Regions from separate parts of the Micromonospora sp. SL4-19 genome, predicted to be linked through region 1. Evidence: predicted binding sites of a transcription regulator. Region 1 holds the regulator's gene; each other region holds the start of a gene.
What was found. The regulator HrcA, encoded in region 1, represses chaperone genes, less so after heat shock. The targets are predictions, from matches to a motif close to GGTTNGCACNCTCNNNNNGAGNGTGCNAACC.
Positions count from the first base shown of each region.

Region 1 (5,736 bases):
GACGCTGCGCGCGGCCGGCTACACCCGGATCTCGCTGGGCATGCAGTCCGCCGCGCCCGGGGTGCTGGCCGTCCTGGACCGGCAGCACCACGCCGGCCGGGCCACCGCCGCCGCCCTGGAGGCGCGGGACGCCGGGTTCGACCACGTCAACCTGGACCTGATCTACGGCACTCCGGGGGAGAGCGCGGCCGACTTCGCCGCCTCGCTGGAGCAGGTGGTGGCGGCGGGCGTGGACCACGTCAGCGCGTACGCCCTGATCGTGGAGGAGGGCACTCGGCTGGCCGCGCGGATGCGCCGCGGCGAGCTGCCGTACCCGAGCGACGACGTGGCGGCGGACCGCTACCTGGCCGCCGAGGCCGCCCTCGACGCGGCCGGTTTCTCCTGGTACGAGGTCTCCAACTGGGCCCGCTCCGAGGCGGCCCGGTGCCGGCACAACCTGCTCTACTGGGCCGGCGCCGACTGGTGGGGCCTCGGCCCGGGGGCGCACAGCCACGTCGGCGGGGTGCGGTGGTGGAACGTCAAGCACCCCACCGCGTACGCCGGGCGCCTGGCCGCGGGACGGTCGCCCGGCCTGGCCCGGGAGGTGCTCACCCCCGACGAGGCGCACATGGAGGACGTGATGCTGCGGCTGCGGCTCGCCTCCGGCCTGCCCCTGGACGTGCTGGACGAGGCGGGCCGGGCCGGCGCGCGGCGGGCGCTGGCCGACGGCCTGCTGGACGCCGACGGGTACGCGGCCGGCAGGGCGGTGCTCACCCTGCGCGGTCGGCTGCTGGCCGACGCGGTGGTCCGCGACCTGCTGCCCTGACCGCCCGCCGCGCCCCGGTCCCGGCCGGCCGGGGGGCCGGCCGGGTCGCTCACTTCACGAAGGAGTAGCTCATCGGGTAGCGGTAAAGGACGCCCTCGGTGGCCTTCAGGCCGCCGATGATGCCGAAGACGATCGGGATCACCGCGACGATGATCGGGATGAAGAAGAGCACACCGCAGGTGATCACGGCGAGCACGAAGCTGATCAGGACGGCGATGACCCAGGTGACCTGGAAGTTCAGCGCGGCCACCGCGTGCGCCCGCACGGTCGGGGACTGCTGGCCCTTCGCGGAGAACGCGATGAGCGGCGCGACCCAGCCGAGCAGGCTGCCGCCGACCACGACGCCGACCGGGCCGCCGAAGTGCGCGACCATAGCCCAGGTCTTCTCATCGTTGTTGGCGTAGCCGGGAGGCGGGCCGTACGAGCCGCCGGTCGGGTAGCCGGCGCCCGGGGGTGGGTAGCCACCCGACGGCGGCTGGCCTCCGGAGGGCGGGGGATAGCCACCGGGCGGGGGATAGCCGCCCCCGGCGGACGCCCCGGACAGTGGTGCGGTGGGGGGCTCGTTCGCCGACGACGAGCCGTACGGTGCCGAGGGCGGCTCCGGCTGGGCGCCGGGGTCCCCCGCTCCGGGAGGGCGAGGTGGTTCAGTCATGGACGTCACGGTAGGTGCCGGAAGCAAGGGCGCGCCAGACCGACATCGTCCCGGATGTCCGACTGTTTGGTCGGGGCGAATTGTGCGGTGGGCCGTACCCGGGGTCCGTCGCTGATCATCGCGTCGGCGGGTACGCCGACGTAGACTGGCACTCGCTACAGTCGAGTGCCAGACGCCCGGCCGGTGCCGGGTGCCGGCGGGTCGAAGTGCGTCAGGAGGTGGGAGATGGGTCTCGACGACCGCAAGCTCGCCGTGCTCCGCGCGATCGTCGAGGACTACGTCGCCACGCAGGAGCCGGTCGGCAGCAAGGCCTTGGTCGAGCGCCACCAGCTCGGCGTCTCCCCGGCGACCGTGCGCAACGACATGGCGGTGCTGGAGGAGGAGGGCTACATCCGGCAGCCGCACACCAGCGCCGGGCGGGTGCCCACCGACCGCGGCTACCGGCTCTTCGTCGACCGGCTCTCCCGGGTCAAGCCACTCAGCCCGGCCGAGCGCCGGGCCATCGAGCGCTTCCTGGTCGGCGCGGTCGACCTGGACGACGTGGTGCACCGTACGGTCCGGCTGCTGGCCCAGCTCACCCGGCAGGTCGCCGTGGTGCAGTACCCGAGCCTGGCCCGGTCCAAGGTGCGCCACCTGGAACTGGTGCCGATCTCCACCACCCGGCTGATGGTGGTCATGATCGCGGACACCGGTCGGGTCGAGCAGCGGCTCGTCGAGCTGCCCCGGCCGATCCCCGCCGACGAGGTCATCGACCTGCGCCGGCTGGTCAACGAGAAGCTGGTCGGCACCCGGCTGTCGGAGGCCCCGCCGCTGGTCCAGGCGCTGGTGGACGAGTCGTCGCCGCAGCTGCGCCCGGCCATGGCCACGATCTCCAGCGTGCTGCTGGAGACGCTCGTCGAGCGGCACGAGGAGCGCATCGCACTGGCCGGCACCGCCAACCTCACCCGTGGTGGCCTGCTGGACTTCCAGGGCTCGCTGCGCCCCATCCTCGAGGCGCTCGAGGAGGAGGTCGTGCTGCTCAAGCTCATCGGCGAGGCCGAGCCGAGCACCACCCGGGTGCTGATCGGCGACGAGAACGAGATCGACAACCTGCGCGCCGCCTCGGTGGTCAGCACCGGGTACGGCCCGGGCAGCACCATCGTCGGTGGCCTGGGCGTGCTCGGGCCGACCCGGATGGACTACCCCGGCACCATCGCCACCGTGCGGGCCGTGGCACGCTACGTGGGCGAGCTGCTGGCCCAGAACTGACCAGTCAGGGCCGACGGCGGCCCCCGGCCGACGACCGGCGCAACGCGAGACGAACATGAGGACACCGAACGCAGTGGCCAGGGACTACTACGGCATTCTGGGCGTGAGCCGGGACGCCTCCGACGACGAGATCAAGCGTGCCTACCGCAAGCTGGCGCGGCAGTTCCACCCGGACGTCAATCCGGACCCGGAGGCACAGGAGAAGTTCAAGGACATCAACGCCGCGTACGAGGTCCTCTCGGACGACCGGAAACGGCAGATCGTCGACCTGGGCGGCGACCCGTTGGCGCCGGGCGGCGGGGGCGCCGGGCCGGGTGGTCCGGGCGGTGCCGGCCCGTTCGTCGGGTTCCAGGACATCATGGACGCGTTCTTCGGCGGCGCCGCCGGGGGTTCGCGCGGGCCGCGGCCGCGTACCCGGCCGGGCGCCGACGCGATCCTGCGGCTGGAGCTGGACCTCAACGAGACCGCGTTCGGCGTCGAGGCGCCGATCACGGTCGACACCGCCGTGCTCTGCACCACCTGCTCCGGCGCCGGCACCGCGGCCGGCACCCACCTCGCCACCTGCGAGGCGTGCGGCGGCCGGGGGGAGGTGCAGTCGGTGCAGCGGACCTTCCTCGGCCAGGTGGTCTCCGCCCGGCCGTGCACGGTCTGCCAGGGCTTCGGCACCACCATCCCGCACCCCTGCCCGACCTGCGCCGGTGACGGGCGGGTGCGGACGCGGCGCTCGCTCACCGTCAAGATCCCGGCGGGCGTCGAGGACGGCATGCGGATCCGGCTGGCCCAGCAGGGCGAGGTCGGCCCGGGGGGCGGCACCGCCGGCGACCTCTACGTCGAGATCCACGAGCGGCCGCACGACGTCTACTCGCGCAAGGGCGACGACCTGCACTGCCGGGTCACCGTCCCGATGACCGCCGCCGCGCTCGGCACCCGGCTGACCATCAAGACGCTGGACAGCGAGGAGACGGTCGACGTCAAGTCCGGCACCCAACCCGGCAGCACGCTGCGGCTGCGGGCCCGGGGCGTACCGCACCTGCGCGGCACCGGCCGCGGCGACCTCTACGTCCACCTGGACGTGCGTACCCCGACGAAGCTCGACGCCGAGCAGGAGCGGATGCTGCGCGAGTTCGCCAAGACCCGGGGCGAGGAGGTCGCCGAGCTGACCAAGCAGGGCGGCTTCTTCTCCCGGATGCGCGACGCCTTCAACGGGCACGCCTGAGGTGTCGGCGCCGCTGTTCCTGGTCGAGGCGCTGCCCACCGGCGACACGCTGACCCTGGACGGCCCGGAGGGGCACCACGCCGCGACGGTGCAGCGGCTGCGCGTCGGTGAGGAGCTGCTGCTCGCCGACGGTCGGGGCGGCACGGCCGGCGCCGTGGTCACCGCCGTCGGCCGGGGCACCCTCGACCTGGCGGTCACCTCCCGGGGGTACGTCGACGCGTCCGTCCCCCGGCTCGTCGTGGTGCAGGGCATCGCCAAGGGTGACCGGGGCGAGCTGGCCGTGCAGGCGATGACCGAGGTCGGGGTGGACGAGATCGTCCCCTGGGCGGCGTCCCGCTCGGTGACGCAGTGGCGCGGCGACCGGGGCGTACGGGCCCGGGAGAAGTGGGCGGCCACCGCCCGGGAGGCGGCCAAGCAGGCCCGTCGTGCCTGGCTGCCGGTGGTGGCCGGTACGCCCGACGAGGCCACCCCCACGGTGGCCCGGCGGATCGCCGGGGCGGCCGCCGCCTTCGTGCTGCACGAGGAGGCCGAGGAGCGGCTGACCACCACCGAGTTGCCGGAGACCGGCGAGATCGTGCTGGTGGTCGGGCCCGAGGGCGGCATCGCCCCGCCTGAGCTGACCGCGTTCCAGGAGGCCGGTGCCCGCACCGTCCGGCTCGGCCCTGCGGTCCTGCGCACCTCCACGGCCGGTGTCGCCGCCCTCAGCGTCCTCGCCACCCGCCTCTCCCGCTGGTAACCCTGCGGCTCCGCACCTGCCACCCGCCGTCGGCGTGTCGCAGCCACCCCACACATGCCTTAAGAGCGATCTGCCTCAGAGGCATAAATATGACTCTGAGGCAGATCGCTCGTCAGTCTTGCCGCACTAGGGCGGCGCGGGCGTGAGGCGCGCCCGTCGGAGGCGGGTCAGGTACGCAGGTAGGAGGCGCCGTTGAGGTCGACGATGGTGCCGGAGGCCCACTCGGCCTCGGGGCTGGCCAGCCAGTGCACCGCGGCGGCGATCTCGTCGGGCCGGGCGACCCGGTTGAACGGGGACTGGGCCCGGATCGCGTCGCCGCGCTCGCCGCTGAGGTGCGTGGTGGCCATGTCCGTCTCCACGAAGCCCGGCGCGACCGTGGCCACCGCGATCCCGTACGGGGCCAGGGCCAGCGCCAGCGACTGGCCGAGCGCGTTCAGGCCCGCCTTGCTCGCCCCGTACGCGGGCTGCTCCGGCTCGCCGCGGAAGGCTCCCCGGGACGACACGTTGACGATCCGGCCGCCCCGCTCGCGCATGTGCTGGGCGGCGCACCAGGTGGCATTGGCGGCCCCGGTCAGGTTGGTCTCCAGAACCAGCCGCCACTGCTCCTGCCACTGCGCATAGGTGTTGCCGAAGACCGGGTGCGGCAGGTCCCGGGGCCCGTACACGCCGGCGTTGTTGACCAGCACGTCCAGCCCGCCCAGGCGTTCCGCCGCCTCGTCCACCATCGCGCGTACCGCCTCGGGGTCGGCCAGGTCCGCGCGGACCACCACGTGCCCGTCACCGGGCAGTTCCGCGCGCAGGCCCTCGGCCAGCTCCGCCGAGTCCCGGTGGTGGATCGCCACCCGGTCCCCGCCCGCCGCGAATGCCCGCGCCACCGCGCGCCCGATGCCGCGCGAGGCCCCCGTCACCAGTACCGCCCGAGAAGTCACGCCGGACATCATGCCCGGCACGGCCGGTGGGCGCGCGACGTGGTCCCGTCGTGCGGCTTAGCATGCCCGAATGGGAACCGACTGCCTGTTCTGCCGGATCGTCGCCGGGGAGATTCCGGCCACCATCGTGCGGGAGACCGCCACCACCCT
Region 1 covers NZ_JBLROB010000023.1:59,171-64,906, forward strand. Annotated here, with positions in the region: gene hemW (radical SAM family heme chaperone HemW) at 1-805, shown strand, start outside; gene ACNAVT_RS23270 (DUF4870 domain-containing protein) at 855-1,457, opposite strand; gene hrcA (heat-inducible transcriptional repressor HrcA) at 1,683-2,705, shown strand; gene dnaJ (molecular chaperone DnaJ) at 2,779-3,921, shown strand; gene ACNAVT_RS23285 (16S rRNA (uracil(1498)-N(3))-methyltransferase) at 3,923-4,657, shown strand; gene ACNAVT_RS23290 (SDR family NAD(P)-dependent oxidoreductase) at 4,825-5,586, opposite strand; gene ACNAVT_RS23295 (histidine triad nucleotide-binding protein) at 5,657-5,736, shown strand, end outside.

Region 2 (5,736 bases), on a different contig from region 1:
GATCTCTCTCTTCCCGCCGGACTTCGTGCAGGACGGTCCGCGCGAGGCGGACGGTGACCTCACCGCCCAATCCGTCGTGGACTGCGTGCTGTTCGCGGTCGGCCAGCCGCGGGACTGCTTCATCCGCGAGTTCCGCTTCGAGCAGGTCCGCGCCGCTCGTTCCTAAAACCGGGCGGGAGCAGCGGGACACTATGGTCAGCCACATGAAGGTGGAGATCATCGAACTGGACCCGGGCCGCCTGCCGGCGGTCGTCGACCTCTGCCGGCGGGCCCTCGACCTGCCGGAGGACGCGGCCGAGGCGTCGGCCATCGTGGACACCCTCGCCGTTCGCGCCGCGGCCGACCGGCCGGTGCTGCCGCTCGGCGCGGTACGCGACGGCGAGCTGATCGGAGTGCTGGTCGGCTCGGTGGCGCAGCGGGATCCCCGGCTCGGCCATGTCGACCTGCTGGCGGTGGCGCCGCAGGAGCGACGGCGGGGAGTCGGGCGGGCCCTGCTGGCCGAGGCGGAGCGGCGGCTGGCCGGGCTCGGCGCGGCCGAGCTGGTGCTCGCCGGGAATCCGCCGTACTACGCCTGGCCGGGCATCGACGTGCGCTACACCCCGGCGGTCTGCGCGGCGCTGCGGCTCGGCTACCGGCAGGACCGTACGGCGTGGAACATGACCGCGGACCTGGCGGACGGCTCCCCGGCGCTGCGGACGGCGGAGCCCGCCGAGCGCCGGCTGGCTGAGCGGGGCGTGACCGTACGCCGGGCTGAGCCGGCGGACCTGCCGGCGCTGGCCGCGTTCGCCCGCACCACCTTCGGCGGGACGTGGGACGGCGAACTGGCCGGCTCGCTGGGCCGGCCGGGCGCGGGCGCACACCTGGCCGAGCGGGACGGCGAGATCCTGGGCTTCGCCGCGTACGGCTCGTCCCGGCCGAGCTGGTTCGGGCCGATGGGAACGGCGCCGGCTGCCGAGGGCTCGGGCATCGGCGGTGTGCTGCTCCGGCGCTGCCTGCGCGACCAGGCGACGGCGGGCATCGGCGCGGCGCAGATCGGCTGGGTGGGTCCGGTGCCGTTCTACTCCGGCGCCGCGGGCGCGCGGATCGAGCGGGTGTTCTTCCTGTATCGCAAGACGTTGACCGGACAGGAATGATTAATAGGGCGAAAGGCAGATAGACGCCAATAACGCCATTCCGGCCCGTCGGTCATCGATCGCCGCCTACCGTCAGGTAATAGAGGAGGCAGCCATGACGACGGATGACGAACGGACCGGCGACCAGCCGGCGAGCTGGCGCCCGGTCGGCGAACTCCCCGGCCAACCGCCGTTCGACCGGCTCGACTATGGCGACGCCGAGCAACTGGCGGAGATGGCGGACGAGCCGTCCACCGAGGAACCGCTGCAACTGGTGGACGAACCGATCCGCATCGTGCCGCCGTACGACCGGACCCACAAGCGACGCAACCAGCGGCCGCTGCCGACCTGAGCACACGGAAAGGGGCGGACCGCTGACGCGGCCCGCCCCTTTCGATCGTGCTGGTGGAGCTGGACTCAGAAGTCCATCTCGCCGCCACCCGGGCCAGCCGGGGCGGCCGGGGTCTTCTCCGGCTTGTCCGCCACGACCGCCTCGGTGGTGAGGAACAGCGCGGCGATCGACGACGCGTTCTGCAGCGCGGAACGGGTCACCTTGGCCGGGTCGATGATGCCCGACGCGAGCAGGTCGACGTACTCGCCGGTCGCGGCGTTGAGGCCGTGACCCGGCTCGATGTTGCGGACGTGCTCGACGACGACGCCACCCTCAAGGCCGGCGTTGACGGCGATCTGCCGCAGCGGGGCGTCCAGCGCGATCTTGACGATCTGGGCACCGGTCGCCTCGTCGCCGGTCAGGTCCAGCTTGTCGAAGGCGGTCTTGCCGGCCTGCACCAGCGCGACGCCACCACCCGGGACGATGCCCTCCTCGACGGCCGCCTTCGCGTTGCGGACGGCGTCCTCGATACGGTGCTTGCGCTCCTTGAGCTCGACCTCGGTGGCCGCGCCGACCTTGATCACCGCAACACCGCCGGCCAGCTTGGCCAGGCGCTCCTGCAGCTTCTCCCGGTCGTAGTCGGAGTCGCTCTTCTCGATCTCGGCCCGGATCTGGTTGACCCGGCCCTGGATCTGCTCGGCGTCGCCGGCACCGTCGACGATGGTGGTCTCGTCCTTGGTCACCACGACCTTGCGGGCGCGGCCCAGCATGTCGAGGCCGACGGCGTCCAGCTTGAGGCCGACCTCCTCGCTGATGACCTGGCCACCGGTGAGGATGGCGATGTCGGCCAGCATGGCCTTGCGGCGGTCACCGAAGCCCGGCGCCTTGACGGCGACCGACTTGAAGGTGCCGCGGACCTTGTTGACCACGAGGGTGGCCAGGGCCTCGCCCTCGATGTCCTCGGCGATGATCAGCAGCGGCTTGCCGGACTGCATGACCTTCTCCAGGATCGGGAGCAGGTCCTTCACCGAAGAGATCTTGCTGTTGACGATCAGGAGGTACGGGTCGTCGAAGACGGCCTCCATACGCTCCGGGTCGGTCATGAAGTACGCGGAGATGTAGCCCTTGTCGAAGCGCATACCCTCGGTGAGCTCCAGCTCCAGACCGAAGGTGTTGCTCTCCTCGACGGTGATGACGCCTTCCTTGCCGACCTTGTCCATCGCCTCGGCGATGATCTCGCCGACGCTGGGGTCACCGGCCGAAATGGAGGCGGTGGAGGCGATCTGCTCCTTGGTCTCCACGTCCTTGGCGAGCTTGAGCAGCTCCTCCGAGACGCTGGCCACGGCGGCCTCGATGCCCCGCTTCAGGGCCATCGGGTTGGCGCCGGCGGCCACGTTGCGCAGGCCCTCGCGGACCAGGGCCTGGGCCAGAACGGTCGCCGTCGTCGTGCCGTCACCGGCCACGTCATCGGTCTTCTTCGCGACCTCCTTGACCAGCTCGGCGCCGATCTTCTCGTACGGGTCCTCGAGCTCGATCTCCTTGGCGATGCTCACACCATCGTTGGTGATGGTGGGGGCACCCCACTTCTTCTCGAGCACGACGTTGCGGCCCTTCGGGCCGAGCGTCACCTTCACGGCGTCGGCGAGCTGGTTCATGCCCCGCTCGAGGCCGCGGCGCGCCTCTTCGTCGAACGCGATCATCTTGGCCATACGGCGTTGTCCTCCTGGACACTCACGGGCCACCCGAGGGTGTGCCCCCGGATGGGCCGCCTGGTGTACGCACCTTGGGGACGTCGCCACCTGGCGACGACGACGTCTCCTCGGCCGGGCCGGATAGCCCGCGACGACCGGCCTCGTGCCCCACCGGCGCCATCGAGACGCCGATGCGGCCGTGGCCCCACCGCCCCGACCATTGGCACTCACAGTGTGCGAGTGCCAATGACCTGTTTAGCACTCTCCCTAGCCGAGTGCAAGCACGATGCCCACCCTCAGCCGAGTTCCGCGGCCAGTCGGGCGGTGTTCACCGGGCCTTCCTGGGCCCGCTGCTCGGCGTACGTGACCAGCAGTCCGACGAGCTGCGCCAGGTAGGCGGGAGTGACCAGCGCGGCGGAGAGCACGGCCACCGCGACGGCTCCCACCGCCGTACCCGCTGAGTCCATCGGCTGGGTGCCGAACGGCAACTGCCCGAGCAACTCCACCATGCCGCCGATCACGGAGCCGACGACCAGCGCGACGGCGACCAACGCGACCCGGCCCACCATCATCCCGAACCGCCGGTGGAGCATCTGGAACGAGCGGCCGATCGGGTTGTCCCGCTCGAAGAGGTAGACCGGGCCGGCCACGGCCAGCGCGAACATCGCGTAGATCCCGGGCACCACGCAGAAGAGCAGGCCGACCGTGATCAGCAGCGTGGCGACGATGTTCCAGCCCCAGAGGCCGAGGGCGCGCCGCAGGCCGTACCGGAAGGCGGCGCCGATCCCGACGGCCTCGCCGGCCGCCTGGCGGGTGACCACCCAGGAGCCCGCGGCCCACCCGGTGGCCTGCACCGGGCCGAGGAGCAGGCTCACCACGAACACCGCGCCGTAGAGGGTGAGGAGGTCCGGGAAGTACTGGTCCGGCAGGATCGGGGCACCGTCCGGCCCGGTGCCGAACTGGTCCGACGGGGCGAGGGTGAGCGAGAGGACCGAGATCACCGCCGCCGGGAGCGCCTGGGTGAGCAGCATGATCGGCAGCAGCTGCCGCCAGCCGCGGCGCACCGCGCCCGTGCAGCGGGAGAACCAGCCGGCGATCCCCGCGTACGGCGGCGTGACCAGCGGGTCGTTGGGGTCGACGCCCGGGTGCCAGCCGTACGGCTGGCCGGGCAACGGGTGGCCGGGGTACGTACCGACCGGCGCGGGGCCGCCGGCGGCCGGCCACACCCAGCCTTGCGGCTGCCCGGCCGGATCGGGCGGGTACGCCCCCCAGTGCTGCTGGCCATACGCGCCGTACCCCGGTTGCCCCGGCTGGCCGGGCGGCGCGGGCGCCGCGAACTGACCAGGCACGGGCGGCTCACCGGCCTGGCCTGCCGGCGGATACCAGGGCTGACCGGGCTGACCCGGTGCCACGGGATACCCGAACTGACCGGGCGCCGCCGGATACCCGAACTGGCCCGACACTGGCGGATACCCGGGCTGGCCCGGTGCCACCGGATATCCGGGCTGGCCGGGCGCTGGCGGATACCCGGGCTGACCGGGTTGCGGCGGTGCGGCCGGGGCGGCCTGGGTGGGCTCAGCGGGCCTGCCCGGATCCGTCGGGGTGGACTGCCCCGGCGCGGCCGAAGCCGGCCGATCCGCATGCTCCGGCGTCGAGGCCGGCCCAGCGACCGGCGGCGTGGACCGGGTCGGGTCTGCCGGGGCACCCGACGACGCCGGGGGCACCGGCTCGGTAGGACCCGACGGGGGCTGCTCGGACATGAACCCTCCTCAGCGGCGTTGGCTGGAACGGCTCATGATCTTCCTCGGTGCGCGCCCGCACCGCAGCCCCTGGTCGGGTGGAAAAACCGCCGGACGGGCGGCGGCGGGTCAGGCGATGACCCGGACGCCCTCGGCCTGCGGACCCTTCTGCCCCTGGGCGATCTCGAACTCGACCCGCTGGCCGTCGTCCAGCGCCTTGTAGCCGTCCATCTCGATCGCGGAGAAGTGGACGAAGACGTCCTGCCCGCCGTCGACGGCGATGAAGCCGTAGCCCTTTTCGGAGTTGAACCACTTGACGGTGCCCTGTGCCACGGTGCACTTCCTCACTCTGCGCGGCGTTCCACGATCCGGAGACCGGCGGACCGGCACCGGCGGAGCACCGTTCAGCGATCGGCGACGACCACTGAATCGGTGACCGAAATCGCACGGTACACCAGGCGTGACAAGCGCGCACGACCACAAATCGGGCATATTCGGGCCGACCATGGACCCGGAAGGGCGAGAGGCATCCGCTCTCCGGTATGCATGCGATATGGCCAGCGCGACCACCATCACCCGGGCGAGCACCGCGACGACGGTTCACCGGGTTCGCCCGGCAGATGCGGGCCGGATGCGGGCGCTTCGGCTGGAGATGCTCGCCGACTCGCCGCTGGCGTTCCTGGAGACCGTCGCCGAGGCCGCCGCCCGGCCGCACGCCGACTACGCGGCCCGGATAGCCGCGGTCTCCCACGGCGCCGAGACGGCCCAGTTCGTCGCCGACCCCGGTGGTCGCCTGGTCGGGCACGCCGGTGGCACGGTCGCCCCGGGCGAACCGGGGCTGACCGTGATCTACGCCGTCTACG
Region 2 covers NZ_JBLROB010000028.1:9,301-15,036, reverse strand. Annotated here, with positions in the region: gene ACNAVT_RS25290 (SDR family oxidoreductase) at 1-166, shown strand, start outside; gene ACNAVT_RS25285 (GNAT family N-acetyltransferase) at 204-1,133, shown strand; gene ACNAVT_RS25280 (hypothetical protein) at 1,228-1,464, shown strand; gene groL (chaperonin GroEL) at 1,530-3,152, opposite strand; gene ACNAVT_RS25270 (hypothetical protein) at 3,431-4,483, opposite strand; gene ACNAVT_RS25265 (cold-shock protein) at 5,003-5,206, opposite strand; gene ACNAVT_RS25260 (GNAT family N-acetyltransferase) at 5,427-5,736, shown strand, end outside.
Region 2: a site for HrcA is predicted at 3,353-3,383, ahead of groL (chaperonin GroEL). Genes of this name have one in related genera too.

Region 3 (5,736 bases), on a different contig from region 1:
TCACGTACCGCTCGACCATCGGCCGGGCGAGCAGGTCGGCGAAGCTCAGCTCGATCGGGTTCCGGACCCGGCCGTGGATGCGCAGCCGCCAGGTCGCCGGGTCCACCTGCGGCACCACCAGGGCCGTGTCGATCCGGTAGAAGCCGCTCGTCGGGGTGACGTAGGGGGCGAGCTGGGCCAGCGACAGATCCGCCCCGGCCGGCACCGCCGGGGCGGCGGCGGACGGGGTGGGTAGGACGACCGCCCGCCGGGCCACCGACACGCTCCGCCGCCCGGCCAGCCAGTGGCCGCCGAGCCCGGCCACGGCCGCCGCGCCGGCCAGCGCGCCCACGCCGCGCAGGAACCGCCGGCGGCCGTCCGGGTCGACCTCCGCCACGGACCGCGCCCCCTGCCGGGCGCGTGCCGGGATCCCGTCGCCGTCGGCCGTCGCCACCCCACCGCCACCGGCCGTCGGGCCGTTCCGGCCACCACCGGCCGGCGGGGTCGCCGGGGCGGCGGGAGCAGGAGCGGGCCGGTCGGCGGACGGCGGGGTCCAGGCCCAGAGGTCCGGGGACAGCGGGCCGGCCAGCAGCAGCCAGAGCGCCAGCGCCGCCAGCCCGGCCCCGACCAGCGAGGGCAGCGCGTCGACGGCGTCCGCGCCGGCCCGGGTCAGCGCGGCGCCCACCCCGAGGGCGGCGAACGCGGCGATGCCGGCCAGGCCGATCCAGAGCCGCCGGACCGCCAGCACGCCGAGCATCGCGGCGAACGCGGCCAGCAGCACCGCCGTCCCGACCAGCAGGGCGACCTTGTCGTACGTGCCGAAGAGCGCGATGGCGAACTGCTTGAGCGGCTCGGGCACCAGGTCGACGACGAGCCCGCCGACGGCGATCAGCGGCGCCGAACGGGGACCGGTGAGGACGGCAACCGGTTCAGCCGCGCCGATCGCCACGGCGGCGGCGGTGACCCCGGCCAGCGCGGCGGACCCGCGCGAGATGCTGCGCACGCCGACCAGTGTTCTCGGTCAGACCGATCGGCGGCCACCCACGTCAGCGTTCCGTAAGCAGATACGGGTCAGGGCACACCGCCGACGCGGTGTGCCCTGACTCAGGCCGTACGGCGTGGGATCAGAAGCCCGGGCCGTGCTGGTGGCCGTGACCGTGGCCGTGCCCGCCGGCGGCGGCCGGCTCGGCCTTCTCCGGCTTCTCCACCACCAGGCTCTCGGTGGTGAGCAGCAGGCCGGCGATCGAGGCGGCGTTGGTGACCGCGTTGCGGGTCACCTTCACCGGGTCGATGATGCCGGACTTGACCAGATCGACGTACTGGCCGACCGCGGCGTCGAGGCCGTGGCCCCACTCCTGGCCGGCGACCTTCTGCACCACCACGTAGCCGTCGTGGCCGGCGTTCTGGGCGATCCAGCGCAGCGGCTCGACCAGCGACTTGCGCACGATCGAGACGCCGACCTTCTCGTCGCCGGTGAAGCCCAGGTCGTCATCGAGCACCGGCAGGATCTGGGCCAGGGCGGCGCCGCCACCCGGGACCGTGCCCTCCTCGACCGCGGCCTTGGTCGCGGCGATGGCGTCCTCGATGCGGTGCTTGCGCTCCTTCATCTCGACCTCGGTGGCCGCGCCCGCCTTGATCACGGCGATGCCGCCGGAGAGCTTCGCCAGCCGCTCGGCCAGCTTCTCCCGGTCCCACTCGGAGTCCGAGGCCTCGATCTCCTTGCGGATCTGGGCGACCCGGTCGGCGACCTCGGCGGCCTGGCCGCCACCGTCGACGACGGTGGTGGTCTCCTTGTCGACCACCACCCGGCGGGCGGTGCCGAGCACCTCCAGGCCGACCTGGTCGAGCTTGTAGCCCAGCTCTGGGGCGACCAGCTCGGCACCGGTGAGGATCGCCATGTCCTGGAGCATCGCCTTGCGGCGGTCACCGAAGCCGGGGGCCTTGACCGCGCAGACCTTGAGGGTCTTGCGGATCGCGTTGACCACCAGCGTGGACAGCGCCTGGCCCTCGACGTCCTCGGCGACGATCAGCAGCGGCTTGTTGTTCTGGAGGACCTTCTCCAGCAGCGGCAGCAGCTCCTCGATGGCCGAGATCTTCTGCGTGGTGATCAGGATGTACGGGTCCTCCAGGACCGACTCCTGCCCCTCCACGTCGGTGACGAAGTTCGGCGAGATGAAGCCCTTGTCGAACTGCAGGCCCTCGGTCACCTCCAGCTCGGTGATGAGCGCGGAGCCCTCCTCGACGGTGATGACACCGTCGCGGCCGACCTTCTCCATCGCCTCGGCGATCAGGTCGCCGATCGTGGCGTCCTGCGCGGAGATCGTCGCGACGTGCGCGATCGACTCCCTGCCGGAAACCTCGACCGCCCGGTCGAGCAGCGCCTCGGAGACCTTGCCGGCCGCCGCGTCGATGCCCCGCTTGAGGCCGGTCGGGTTGGCCCCGGCGGCCACGTTGCGCAGGCCCTCGCGGACCATCGCCTGGGCCAGCACGGTCGCGGTGGTGGTCCCGTCGCCGGCGACGTCGTTGGTCTTGGTCGCCACCTCCTTGACCAGCTGCGCGCCGAGGTTCTCGTACGGGTTGGTGAGCTCGATCTCCTTGGCGATGGTCACGCCATCGTTGGTGATCGTGGGCGCACCGAATTTCTTGTCCAGGACGACGTTGCGCCCGCGCGGGCCGAGAGTGACCTTGACCGCGTCGGCGAGGGCGTTGACACCGTGCTCAAGCAGGTGTCGGGCGTCGTCCGAGAAGCTCAGGATCTTCGCCATCAGTATCCCTTCGAAGCGACGTTGCCCCGGCCCGGCGAGCCGGACCGGGGCAACGACACTGATCGGTTGCTTACTTCTCGATGACCGCGAGGACGTCGCGGGCGGAGAGCACCAGGTACTCCTCGCCGGCGTACTTGACCTCGGTGCCGCCGTACTTCGAGTAGAGGACGGTGTCGCCGACCTTCACGTCGATCGGCACGCGGTTGCCCTTGTCGTCGATCCGGCCCGGGCCGACAGCGAGGACAGTGCCCTCCTGCGGCTTCTCCTTGGCGGTGTCGGGGATCACGATGCCCGACGCCGTGGTGGTCTCAGCCTCGTTCGCCTGGACCACGATCCGGTCCTCGAGCGGCTTGATCGCAACCTTGGTCGCGGTAGTCACGGGCATACCCTCCTGGGGTACTTGGTGTCGTTACCGGACGGCGAGCCGACCGGCGTCAATCTGCCACATGCCACCGGGCGGGGCCGTCGTCGCGGGTGCCGGTCCGCCTGGCGTTCAACTCCCGGGCACCAGGGCCCGGGCGTTGGCACCCTCATGGCGAGAGTGCTAACCGCAGATTATTCCTCGGCTAGCACTCCGTCAAGGAGAGTGCCAACCCGCAGCCCGGCGCGTCGCGCATTGCCGGGACAATGGCCGGGTGGATCTGGACCAGCTCGCCGCTCTGCGTACCCCCGAGGGGACGGACGCGCTCGCGGCGGCCACCGAGGTCGCCGGCGGCGATCCGCTGGCCGCGGCGGCCCGGCTCCGCTCGGCGGGATTCTCGGCCGGGCTGGCCGCCGCCGCCCTCACCCAGGCCGAGCTGCGTCGCCGGGCGGGCGGCAAGTTCGGGCCGGAGGTCGGTGCGATGTTCCTCACCCGCGCCGGGCTGGAGCAGGCCACCCGCCGGGTGGTCGCCGACCGGCGGGCCGCGCGGCTGCGCGCCGCCGGCGTGCGCACCCTCGCCGACCTGGGCTGCGGCCTGGGCGCCGACGCGCTCGCCGCCGCCCGCGCCGGCATCCGGGTCCACGGCGTGGAGGCCGACCCGGTGACCGCCGCGATGGCGGCCGCGAACGCCGAGGCGGCCGGGCTGGCCGAACTGTTCACCGTGGAGTGCGGGGACGCGACGGCGTTCGACGTCACCCGGGTCGAGGCGGTCTTCTGCGACCCGGCACGCCGGGCGGCCGGCACCGGCCGTCGGATCTTCGACCCGAACGCCTACTCGCCCCCGTGGGACTTCGTCACCGGGTTGGCCGAGCGGGTGCCGCGCACCGTCGTCAAGGTGGCCCCCGGCCTGGACCACGCGCTGATCCCGGCGGGTGCCGAGGCGGAGTGGGTCAGCGTGGACGGCGACCTGGTCGAGGCCGCGCTCTGGTGCGGCGCACTGGCCGAGATCCCTCGCCGAGCCACCCTGCTGCGCGAGAAGCAAGGGGCCCTTACCGGCGCCTCCGGTGGAGCGGGGATCCCCTGTCATCAGCTCACCGGCGCCGGCGACACCGACGCCCCGGTCGGACCGGTACGGCGGTTCCTGTACGACCCGGACCCGGCGGTGGTCCGCGCGCACCTGCTCGCCGAGCTGGCTGCCGAGTTGGACGCCACCCTGGCCGACCCGACCATCGCCTACCTCTACTCGGACACCCCGACCCGCCCGCCGTACGCCCGCTGCCTGGAGATCACCGACGTGCTGCCGTTCTCGCTGAAGCGGCTGCGCGCCCTGCTGCGGGAACGGCGGGTCGGCCGGGTGGAGATCCTCAAGCGCGGCTCGGCGCTGGAGCCGGAGAAACTGCGCCGGGACCTGAAGCTGGCCGGCGACACGGCGGCCAGCCTGGTGCTGACCCGGGTGGCCGGCGCGCCCACCGTGCTGATCTGCCGGCCGGTAACGGCCTGAGCACGGATTTCGACTCGCCTGCCGACCGGGGCGGGGATAGCTTGTCGGGCATGGCGGGACAGGGCACTCCGGCGACGGCGCTGCTGGCGAAGCGGAAGATCACGCACAGCACCCACCCGTACGACGTCTCCCCGGACGCGCCGAACTACGGCGCGCTGGTCGCGGCAGCCCTCGGGGTGCCGCCGGAGCGGGTGTTCAAGTCGCTGGTCACCGAGGTCGACGGCGGGCTCACCGTGGCCGTGGTACCGGTGACCGGGGAGTTGGACCTCAAGGCCCTCGCCGCGGCGGCCGGCGGCAAGCGGGCGACCATGGCGGATCGGGCGGTCGCCGAGCGGGCCACCGGCTACGTCCGGGGTGGAATCAGCCCCCTCGGCCAACGCAGGCGGCTGCCCACAGTGGTCGACTCGTCCGCGCTGGACCACCCGACCGTCTACGTCTCGGCGGGTCGCCGGGGCCTGCAACTGCAACTCTCCCCGGCGGATCTGGTCGCGCTGACCGACGCCGTCACCGCGCCGATCGCCGCCGGCTGACCGTCCGGCAGGGACGATCGACAGCGTTTCCCGAGGTCACCCGGGGGAGCGCTCTCAGCAGGGCGCCGACCGGGTGACAGTGGCGTTGCTGAATTGTTACCGCCGCCAACAAACTTCCGACCTCGGCAGCCTTGCGCACCCATTCCGGCACGAAATACGTTGCCGGACACAACAAACACCGACCAGAACTCCCCCACCCCGGAAAGGACCCGTGCACATGCGCAAGGGCTTCCTCACCTTCGCCGCCGTCGGCCTGCTGGCCGCCGGCAGCATGACCGCCTGTGGCGACAACGGCGGCTCCAACCAGGCCGGTGGCTCGTCCGACAAGAAGTCGAAGATCGGCGTGATCCTCCCGGACAGCAAGTCCTCCGCCCGCTGGGAGACCGCGGACCGCAAGTACCTGGAGGAGGCGTTCAAGGCCGCCGGCGTCGAGTACGACATCCAGAACGCCCAGAACGACAAGACCGCCTTCCAGACCATCGCCGACCAGATGATCACCAACGGCGTGACCGTCCTGATGATCGTCAACCTGGACTCCGGCACCGGCAAGGCCGTGCTGGACAAGGCCAAGTCCCAGGGTGTCGCCACCATCGACTACGA
Region 3 covers NZ_JBLROB010000004.1:26,291-32,026, reverse strand. Annotated here, with positions in the region: gene ACNAVT_RS07910 (molybdopterin-dependent oxidoreductase) at 1-982, opposite strand, end outside; gene groL (chaperonin GroEL) at 1,104-2,744, opposite strand; gene groES (co-chaperone GroES) at 2,815-3,129, opposite strand; gene ACNAVT_RS07895 (THUMP-like domain-containing protein) at 3,380-4,606, shown strand; gene ybaK (Cys-tRNA(Pro) deacylase) at 4,657-5,136, shown strand; gene ACNAVT_RS07885 (sugar ABC transporter substrate-binding protein) at 5,354-5,736, shown strand, end outside.
Region 3: a site for HrcA is predicted at 3,264-3,294, ahead of groES (co-chaperone GroES). Genes of this name have one in related genera too.